2 regions of the Paraburkholderia sp. CI3 genome follow, and region 2 is predicted to be linked to the other one. Evidence: predicted binding sites of a transcription regulator. Region 2 holds the regulator's gene; the other holds the start of a gene.

Region 1 (4,418 bases), 180 kb from region 2:
CGCCGCGCAGAAGTTCGAATACTTCGAGATGCTGGTCGCGATCGGTTTCAAGGAAATCGAAGTGGGCTTTCCGTCGGCGTCGCAGACCGATTTCGACTTCGTGCGCAAGCTGATCGACGAGCGGCGCATTCCCGACGACGTCACGATCGAAGTCTTCGTGCCGTCGCGCGCGGAGCTGATCGCACGCACGTTCGACGCGCTCGAAGGCGCGCCGCGCGCGATCGTGCATCTGCACAACGCGATCTGCCCGTCGTTCCGGCGCATCGTGTTCCAGCAGTCGAAAGATGAGATCAAGGCGCTCGCCGTCGAAGGCACGGGCCTCATCAAGGAACACGCGCAGGCGCGGCCGGGCACGCGCTGGACCTTCCAGTACTCGCCCGAGACCTTCAACACGACCGAGCTGCCGTTCGCGCGCGAGGTGTGCGACGCGCTCGCGCAAACGTGGCGGCCTACACGCGATCACAAGATGATCGTCAACCTGCCGGCAAGCGTCGAAGCGGCCACGCCGAACGTGTTCGCCGACCAGATCGAATGGATGCATCGCAACCTCGGTTACCGCGACAGCATCGTGCTGTCGGTGCATCCGCACAACGATCGCGGCACCGCCGTGGCCGCGGCGCAGCTCGCGCTGCTGGCGGGCGCGGATCGCATCGAAGGCTGTCTGTTCGGCAATGGCGAGCGCACCGGCAACGTCGATCTCGTCACAGTCGCGATGAATCTCGACGCGATGGGTATCGACAGCGGTCTGGATTTCTCGGATCTCGCGACGACCAGGCGCGTGGCGGAACGCTGCACGCGGCTTCCGGTTGCGGCGCGGCATCCGTATGCGGGAGAGCTAGCGATGCGCGGCATGCGCGAGGCGCGCGACGCGGATGCCGATGTAGACGAGCATGGCGCAAACAGCCGCGACAAAGCTGGCGAATGCGCGACCGCGTGAATTCGCGTTGGGCCTCGAGCCTGCTGCAGCGGAGTGCACACCCGCATTCCGCTGCCACTGGAGACGCGCTCACGAGGCGCGCCCGCCCGATCAGAATCTCACTCGAGCGCGCAACGGGTCGCCTGCCACGCGATCAGTCGCCACTGCCCGTCTTCGTGCGTGTGAATCGCGGTATAGGCAATCGGAAACAGGAGCGCGCCATTGTTCGCCTCCATCTCGATCAGCGCGCGGCCCGTGACGACGTAGGTCTCGCGCCCGGCCGGCAAGACATCCTGCGACTGCACCTCGATTTGCCGATAACGACGGCGCCCCGCGGTGATCCCGTCGATGAACTGCCGCTTCGTCTCGCGCTTGCCATTCGTATGGACGTAGCTCACGTTGTCCGCGAGCAGCGTGTCGAGCGACTGCCCATCGCCATCGACCATCGCGCGAAAACGCTCTCGCTCGAGCCCGCGAATCGCTTCGATCATCTTTGCCGCCATTGCAGAGCCCCTCGAACACCGCGAGCCGCAGGCGGCCACGGTCAGAAGTGATATTGCAAATATAGCTGGCTGAAATTTATACCAGGATTCGGCTCTTTGATACCGCCATTGGAGACATGCTGGAAGCGGTAGCCGGCGACATACTGCTCACGAGCGCCGAACTGCAGCCCGACGCCCACCATCTCGGCGAACTGGAACCAGGTGCCCAACGTGAAGTCGGAAGAAATGCGCGGGCTGGTCAGCAGCCGGACGCCGGCACCCACCTCGATGAATGGCCGCACCGAACCCGACGACCTGATGAAGCGGATCACCGGCGTCACGCCGATCTCGCCGATGTTGTCGTGAACGTTTCCTTCATTGGTGTGCCACCACGCGACATGCGCCTCGCCGAGCAGCGCGAAATGCCAGTCGCCGATCTGCCACCAGGTCAGGTTTGGATCCCAGACCACGCCGAGATCGAGCGTCCTGACGTGATGGTCGCCGACGCCGGCGGCCACCTGCACGCCGAACTGCTCAGCTTGGGACGCGCCCGCCGCACCCAACAGCAGAACGGGCAGAACGGCAAACGTGCTTTTTAGAGTAAGCCCACGCACCACAAGATTCTGCCTGTTCATCCGCCCCCCATACTGCCGAGTATTAAGCGAGCGCCCCCTTTATTCCAAGCACGAATTCAGGAGCAAGTATTTCCCAGATAATGCCCATGACCAGCAATTATTCTCTTTAAAAACGGGACGATGTCAGTCAAACATGAGCCTGCAACCGCTCCCGGCGGTACTTTGTACAGGTCCAACGCGCAAGGCAAATAGAGCGTATGATAGCTATCAGAAGCCGAAACTCAATAGGATTTTCGGGAACTCGGATGCTCCTGCGACCTCTAAGTATTAGCACTCGGCAGATCTGAGTGCTAACATCCATCGCTGGAGTCGTTTACTGAGTACGCTATTGTCTGATTCCAAAGGAGCTTCACACGTGAGCCATGCAATGACCCTTCCGAGTACTTTGAGCCCGTCGTCGGCTAAGGCCGCTCCGGCAGGTGCACTGGCGCTCTCGCATTCCTCGCTGCTGTCCGGTCACCTGGGCAACATCGACGCCTACATCCAGGCGGTCAACCGGATCCCGATGCTGACGCCGGCGGAAGAACGCCAGTTCGCCACCGAATTGCGCGAACACGACAATCTGGAGGCTGCGCGCCGCCTGGTGCTGTCGCACCTGCGACTCGTCGTGTCTATCGCGCGTAACTACCTCGGTTACGGGTTGCCGCACGCCGACCTGATCCAGGAAGGCAACATCGGCCTGATGAAAGCGGTCAAGCGCTTCGATCCCGAGCAAAACGTGCGGCTCGTGTCGTACGCGATGCACTGGATCAAGGCCGAGATCCACGAGTACATCCTGCGCAACTGGCGCATGGTGAAGGTCGCCACCACCAAGGCGCAGCGTAAGCTGTTCTTCAACCTGCGCAGCCACAAGCAGGGGCTTGGCGCGTTCACGCCGGACGAGATCGACGGTCTCGCGAAGGAGCTGAACGTGAAGCGCGAAGAGGTCGCGGAGATGGAGACGCGTCTGTCAGGCGGCGATATCGCGCTCGAAGGTCAGGTCGAAGACGGTGAAGAGTCGTACGCGCCGATCGCCTATCTGGCCGACTCGCATAGTGAGCCGACTGCCGTGCTGGCTTCGCGTCAGCGCGACCGGCTGCAAAGCGACGGCATCGCAAGCGCGCTCGACGCGCTCGATCCGCGCAGCCGCCGCATCATCGAAGCGCGCTGGCTGAAGGTGGCCGACGACGGCTCAGGCGGCTCCACGTTGCACGAGCTGGCCGACGAGTTCGGTGTCTCGGCCGAACGTATCCGCCAGATCGAAGCCAGCGCGATGAAGAAGATGCGCGGCGCGCTGACCGAATACGCGTAAAGCGTCGAAGCCATGCGCGCGTCAATTGTGTCCCGCCCATGACATAGGTAAAAACGACACGCGTTAATCGGTCGCGCCATTTAGCGACCATCGCGCTCAAGCCCCGCCCTCGCAAGACGGCGGGGCTTTTTCATTCTTTTCGCCCTTTCTTGCGTCCCCGCGGCCGCGCATTCGCGTCGGCCTATCCGCAAGCCGGCCTGTCGAGGCCGGTAAGCGTTTCTTGACGTATCGCAAGTCCGGTAGCAATACTGCACAGACGCGGCAAGTTTCGCGACGTGTTGCCGCATGGCTAAACCTGAGCGCGCGAGGTTCACCTCCTACAATCGGCATGCATTCGCCAGACTGCCAGACTGCCTGACGGCCAGGGCGGTCTGGATCCAGCCGGACTCACCGGCGTGAAGTCGTCTTCGACCGATCATGACCATAGCCCTGAATCGCAGCAGCACTGTCCGGTCGCGCTTGCGCGGCCGGTTCACCAGGTGGGTGCGCGGTCCAACGCTGGCGCGCGATATCGCCATCATCCTCGCCATCAAGTTCGTGCTACTGATGGCGCTCAAGTACACATTCTTCAATCATCCACAGGCGCAGCACATGATGCTGCCGCCTGAGCAGGTCGCGCAGGCGCTGCTGTCGGTGCCCGCCCCGCATCCGTCTCGAGGTGATCAACATGCCCGTTAGCGAAGTCGTAGAACTGTCGCGGTTCCAGTTCGCCATCACGGCGCTTTATCACTTTCTGTTCGTGCCGCTCACGCTCGGTCTCGCCTGGTTGCTCGTCATCATGGAATCGGTCTATGTGATGACCGGCAAGCAGATCTACAAGGACATGACGCAGTTCTGGGGCAAGCTGTTCGGCATCAACTTTGCAATGGGCGTCGCGACCGGCCTCACGCTCGAGTTTCAGTTCGGCACCAACTGGGCTTATTACTCGCATTACGTCGGCGACATTTTCGGCGTGCCGCTCGCCGTCGAAGGGCTGATGGCGTTCTTCCTCGAATCGACGTTCGTCGGTCTGTTCTTTTTCGGCTGGAACAGATTGTCAAAAATCCAGCATCTGATCGTCACGTTCTGTGTCGCGCTCGGTTCGAACCTGTCGG
Region 2 (4,418 bases):
GCTCGACGACCTGCGCCTTGTCGCGCCACGTGCGCCACGCGCGCGTGACGGCGGCGGCCAGGTCGGACAGGCCCGCGTGCGTGTCGAACAGCTCGCGCTGCGCGTCCGGGCGCATCAGCAACTGGTGCGCGTGCTGGCCGTGAATATCGACGAGCATCTCGCCGACCTCGCGCAGCTGCGCGAGCGTGGCCGCCGTACCGTTGATGAACGCGCGCGAGCGGCCGTTCGCGTCGACCACCCGTCGCAGCATCACGGTGCCGCCGTGCTGGCCGTCGTCGGCCGCGCCGAGCGCCTGCGTGTCGAGCCATTGATCGACCTGTGCGTGCGTCTCGAACTCCGCGGTGATGTCGGCGCGGCTCTCGCCGGTGCGCACGACGCTCGCCTCGGCGCGCGCGCCTAGTGCCAGCGCGAGCGCGTCGATCAGGATCGATTTGCCGGCGCCGGTTTCGCCCGAGAAAACGGTAAAGCCGCTGTCGAATTCGAGGTCGAGCGCGGCGACGATGACGAAGTCGCGTATCGAGAGGTGGCGAAGCATGGAGGTGGTCGGGTGAGCTTGGGATTCGGGTGGCGGCCGCGGCGGCGTGCGAAATCAAAGTGCCGCTTACGGCCTCGGGTCTTCTTCGTGCGACGGGTACTCGTGCCAGTGCAGCTTCTTGCGTAGCGTCGCATAGTAGCTGTAGCCGACCGGATGCAGCATCGGCACCGTGTGACGCGAACGGCGCACCTCGATCGTGTCACCGAGCTCCAGCGACGTGAACGACTGCATGTCGAAATTGACGTTCACCTCGCGCCCGGAAACGATCTGGATGCTGACCTTCGATTCGTCCGGCAGCACGATCGGCCGGTTCGACAGCGCGTGCGGCGCGATCGGCACGAGCACGATGCCCTGTAGTTGCGGATGCAGGATCGGCCCCTGCGAGGACAGCGCGTACGCGGTCGAGCCGGTCGGCGTCGCGACGATCAGGCCGTCCGAGCGCTGGTTGTACATGAAGCGGCCGTCGACCGACACGCGCAACTCCGCCATGCCCGAGAAGCCGCTGCGGTTGACCACCACGTCGTTGAACGCGAGCGCGTGGTAGATCGGCGTGCCGTCGCGCACGATGCGCGCTTCGAGCAGCACGCGCTCCTCGCGCTCGAAATTGCCGGACAGCATCTGCGGCACGATCTCGCGCATGTCGGAGATCGGAATGTCCGTGATGAAGCCGAGCCGCCCGTGGTTGATGCCGATCAAGGGCGTGCGATACGGCGCGAGCTGGCGGCCGATGCCGAGCATCGTGCCGTCGCCGCCGAGCACCACGGCGACGTCGGCGCGCGCGCCGATCTCGGCGAGACGCAGCGCCGGATAGTCGGTCACGCCGATTTCGGCGGCGGTGTCGGCTTCGAACACGACTTCGAGGCCGAGCTTCGCGATGCAGGCGGCGAGCGCGGTCAGCGGCTCGCCGATGCCTGGCGTATTGCTGCGCCCGACGAGCGCGACGGTCTTGAACTGGCTGGTCACTTGCATGCCGGCATTACACCATAGGTAGGGCCTGAAAAGAACCGCAGACCAACCCGGTTGTGGGGCGGCGCACGCAGGGCGTCTGCGTATGTCGCGATTATCGTTAGAATGGTGAAGACCCGATGACATGCGAGCCCGCCGACGGCGGTGCATTCGCCGGGAGCGGGCGCCGCGGGCGCTCTCGGCTGCGATGCCAATGAGCTAAAATTTTTCGTCATGCTAGATCCTCGCGCACAAACCCTCCTCAAAACGCTGATTGAGCGCTACATCGCCGAAGGTCAGCCGGTCGGCTCGCGCACGCTGTCACGTTATTCGGGCCTCGAACTGAGTCCGGCCACGATCCGCAACGTGATGTCGGACCTCGAGGATCTGGGGCTCGTGATCAGTCCGCATACGTCGGCAGGGCGCATTCCGACGCCACGCGGCTACCGCCTGTTCGTCGACACGATGCTGACCGTCGAATCCGCCGCCGACGAGGAGGCGGTGACGCGCACCGTCAAGACCACGCTGCAGGTGGGCGAGCCGCAGAAGATCGTCGCCGCGGCGGCGAGCGTGCTCTCAAATCTGTCGCAGTTCGCCGGCGTCGTGCTCACGCCGCGTCGCAGCCACGTGTTCAAGCAGATCGAATTCATGCGCCTGTCCGACCAGCGCATTCTGCTGATCATCGTGACGCCCGAAGGCGACGTGCAAAACCGCATCCTCGCCACCCAGCGCGACTTTTCGCCTTCGCAGCTGGTGGAAGCCTCCAATTACATCAACGCGCACTTCGCGGGCCTCTCGTTCGACGAGGTGCGCCGCCGCCTGCGGGAGGAAATCGACGAGCTGCGTGGCGACATGACCTCGCTGATGCACGCGGCCGTCACCGCCAGCACCGACGAATCCGACACCGGCGAGACCGTGTTGATCTCGGGCGAGCGCAATCTGCTCGAAGTCGCCGATCTTTCGTCGGACATGGCGCGCCTGCGCAAGCTGTTCGATGTGTTCGACCAGAAGACCAGCCTCCTTCAGTTGCTCGACGTGTCGAGTCACGCGGCGGGCGTGCAAATATTCATTGGCGGCGAATCGAATCTGGTACCGATCGAGGAAATGAGCGTCGTCACCGCGCCGTACGAGGTGAACGGCAAGATCGTCGGCACGCTCGGTGTGATCGGACCGACCCGCATGGCCTACAACCGCGTGATTCCGATCGTGGACATCACCGCGCGGCTGTTGTCCATGACGCTCAGCCAGCAGTAGTCCTCGGGCTCCGCGGAACTGTCGTCATCGCAGTGCGTGGCGATCATGATGCGCGAACGCGCGGTGTCTGCCAATCGTCCGAATGGCCAGGGGTCTCTGGCGGCGCCGGGCAGAACCCGCGCCGCTATAATGAATCTCCATTGAATCGACTCGCCGCAAAATGCGGTGATTTCTGCTACCTATGCGCTTCGACCTCGAGCGGCCTTCACAGAACGCCACGTCGCATCGCGTCGCCGTGTTGCTGATCAATCTCGGCACGCCCGACGCGCCGACGCCGCGCGCGGTGCGCCGCTACCTTGCGCAGTTCCTGTCCGATCCTCGCGTGGTCGAAATTCCGGCGCTGCTGTGGCAGCTCATTCTGCGTCTGCTGATTCTGCCGTTTCGCGGCCGCAGCTCTGCGAAGAAGTATGCGGCGGTGTGGATGCCCGAGGGCTCACCGCTGCGCGTCCACACCGAAAAGCAGGTCGAGGGCCTGCGCCATCTGCTGCAACTGAACGACTACACGGTGCTGGTCGACTACGCGATGCGCTACGGCACGCCCGGCATTCCGGCAATGCTGAACCAGCTGAAGCTCGCGGGCGCCGAGCGCGTGTTGCTGATGCCGATGTATCCGCAGTATTCGGCGTCGACCACTGCGACCGCGTTCGACGAAGCCTTTTCCGCTCTCAAGCGCATGCGCAACCAGCCGGAAGTCCGCACCGTGCGCCAGTACGCCGATCACCCGGCGTACATCGCGGCGCTCGCCGCACAGGTGCACCACTACTGGCATCTGCACGGCCGCCCCGATTTCGCGGCGGGCGACAAGCTCGTGCTCAGTTTCCACGGCGTGCCCAAGCGCACGCTCGACCTCGGCGACCCGTACCACGAGCAATGCCAGCAGACCGGCGCGCTGCTGATGCAGGCGCTCGATTTGACGTCGGTCGAATGCCGCATCACATTCCAGTCGCGCTTCGGCAAGGCCGAATGGCTGCAGCCCTACACGGCGCCGACGTTGAAGGAACTCGGCGCGGCAGGCGTGCGGCGTGCTGACGTGTTTTGCCCGGGTTTCACCGCCGACTGCCTCGAAACGATCGAGGAAATCGGCATGGAAGTGCGCGGCGAATTTCTGCAGGCGGGTGGCAAGGAGTTTCACCGGATCGCCTGTCTGAACGCGTCGCAGCCGTGGGTTGCCGCGCTTGGCGAAATCGTTGCGCAGCATCTGCAGGGCTGGCCCGTGCAGGCGGTGCCGGTGCCGCACACGACAGGAGCTTGAATACGCAGATGAACTACCGCATTTCAACCGAACCGGGCGCGAAACTGCGCATCGACAAATGGCTGTGGGCCGCGCGCTTCTTCAAGACGCGTTCGCTGGCCGCGGAGGCGGTCGACAAGGGGCGGGTGCGTATCGGCGGCGTCGCCGTGAAGCCGGCGAAGGACGTGCGTGTTGGCGATCTGGTCGAAATCGAGATCGAGCGCTACGTGTGGCAGGTGGAGGTGCTGGGCGTATGCGACGTACGCGGTCCGGCGAGCGTCGCGCAGACGCTTTATGTGGAAACCGCGCAGAGCAAGGCGAAGCGGCAGGTCGAGCAGGAACGGCGCAAGGTCTACCACGAGCCGGCCGCCGCGCTGCACGGCCGACCGACCAAACGCGACCGGCGCACTATCGACAGATTTTCAGGTGGGGATTGAGAAACTGCTCCACGGT

The links. The regulator HrcA, encoded in region 2, represses chaperone genes, less so after heat shock. The targets are predictions, from matches to a motif close to TTAGCACTCNNNNNNNNNGAGTGCTAA.
Region 1: the regulator HrcA is predicted to act here: its motif matches at 2,301-2,327, upstream of rpoH (RNA polymerase sigma factor RpoH).

What each region holds. Positions count from the first base shown of each region.
Region 1 is NZ_JBNDMI010000004.1:3,442,606-3,447,023, reverse strand. It holds partial or broken gene OKW29_RS37320 (2-isopropylmalate synthase) at 1-838, shown strand, start outside; gene OKW29_RS37315 (nuclear transport factor 2 family protein) at 1,036-1,419, opposite strand; gene OKW29_RS37310 (acyloxyacyl hydrolase) at 1,461-2,033, opposite strand; gene rpoH (RNA polymerase sigma factor RpoH) at 2,389-3,324, shown strand; gene cydP (cytochrome oxidase putative small subunit CydP) at 3,742-4,002, shown strand; gene OKW29_RS37295 (cytochrome ubiquinol oxidase subunit I) at 3,992-4,418, shown strand, end outside.
Region 2 is NZ_JBNDMI010000004.1:3,622,851-3,627,268, forward strand. It holds gene recN (DNA repair protein RecN) at 1-535, opposite strand, end outside; gene OKW29_RS38105 (NAD kinase) at 602-1,504, opposite strand; gene hrcA (heat-inducible transcriptional repressor HrcA) at 1,715-2,734, shown strand; gene hemH (ferrochelatase) at 2,916-3,986, shown strand; gene OKW29_RS38120 (RNA-binding S4 domain-containing protein) at 3,995-4,402, shown strand; gene OKW29_RS38125 (hypothetical protein) at 4,374-4,418, opposite strand, start outside.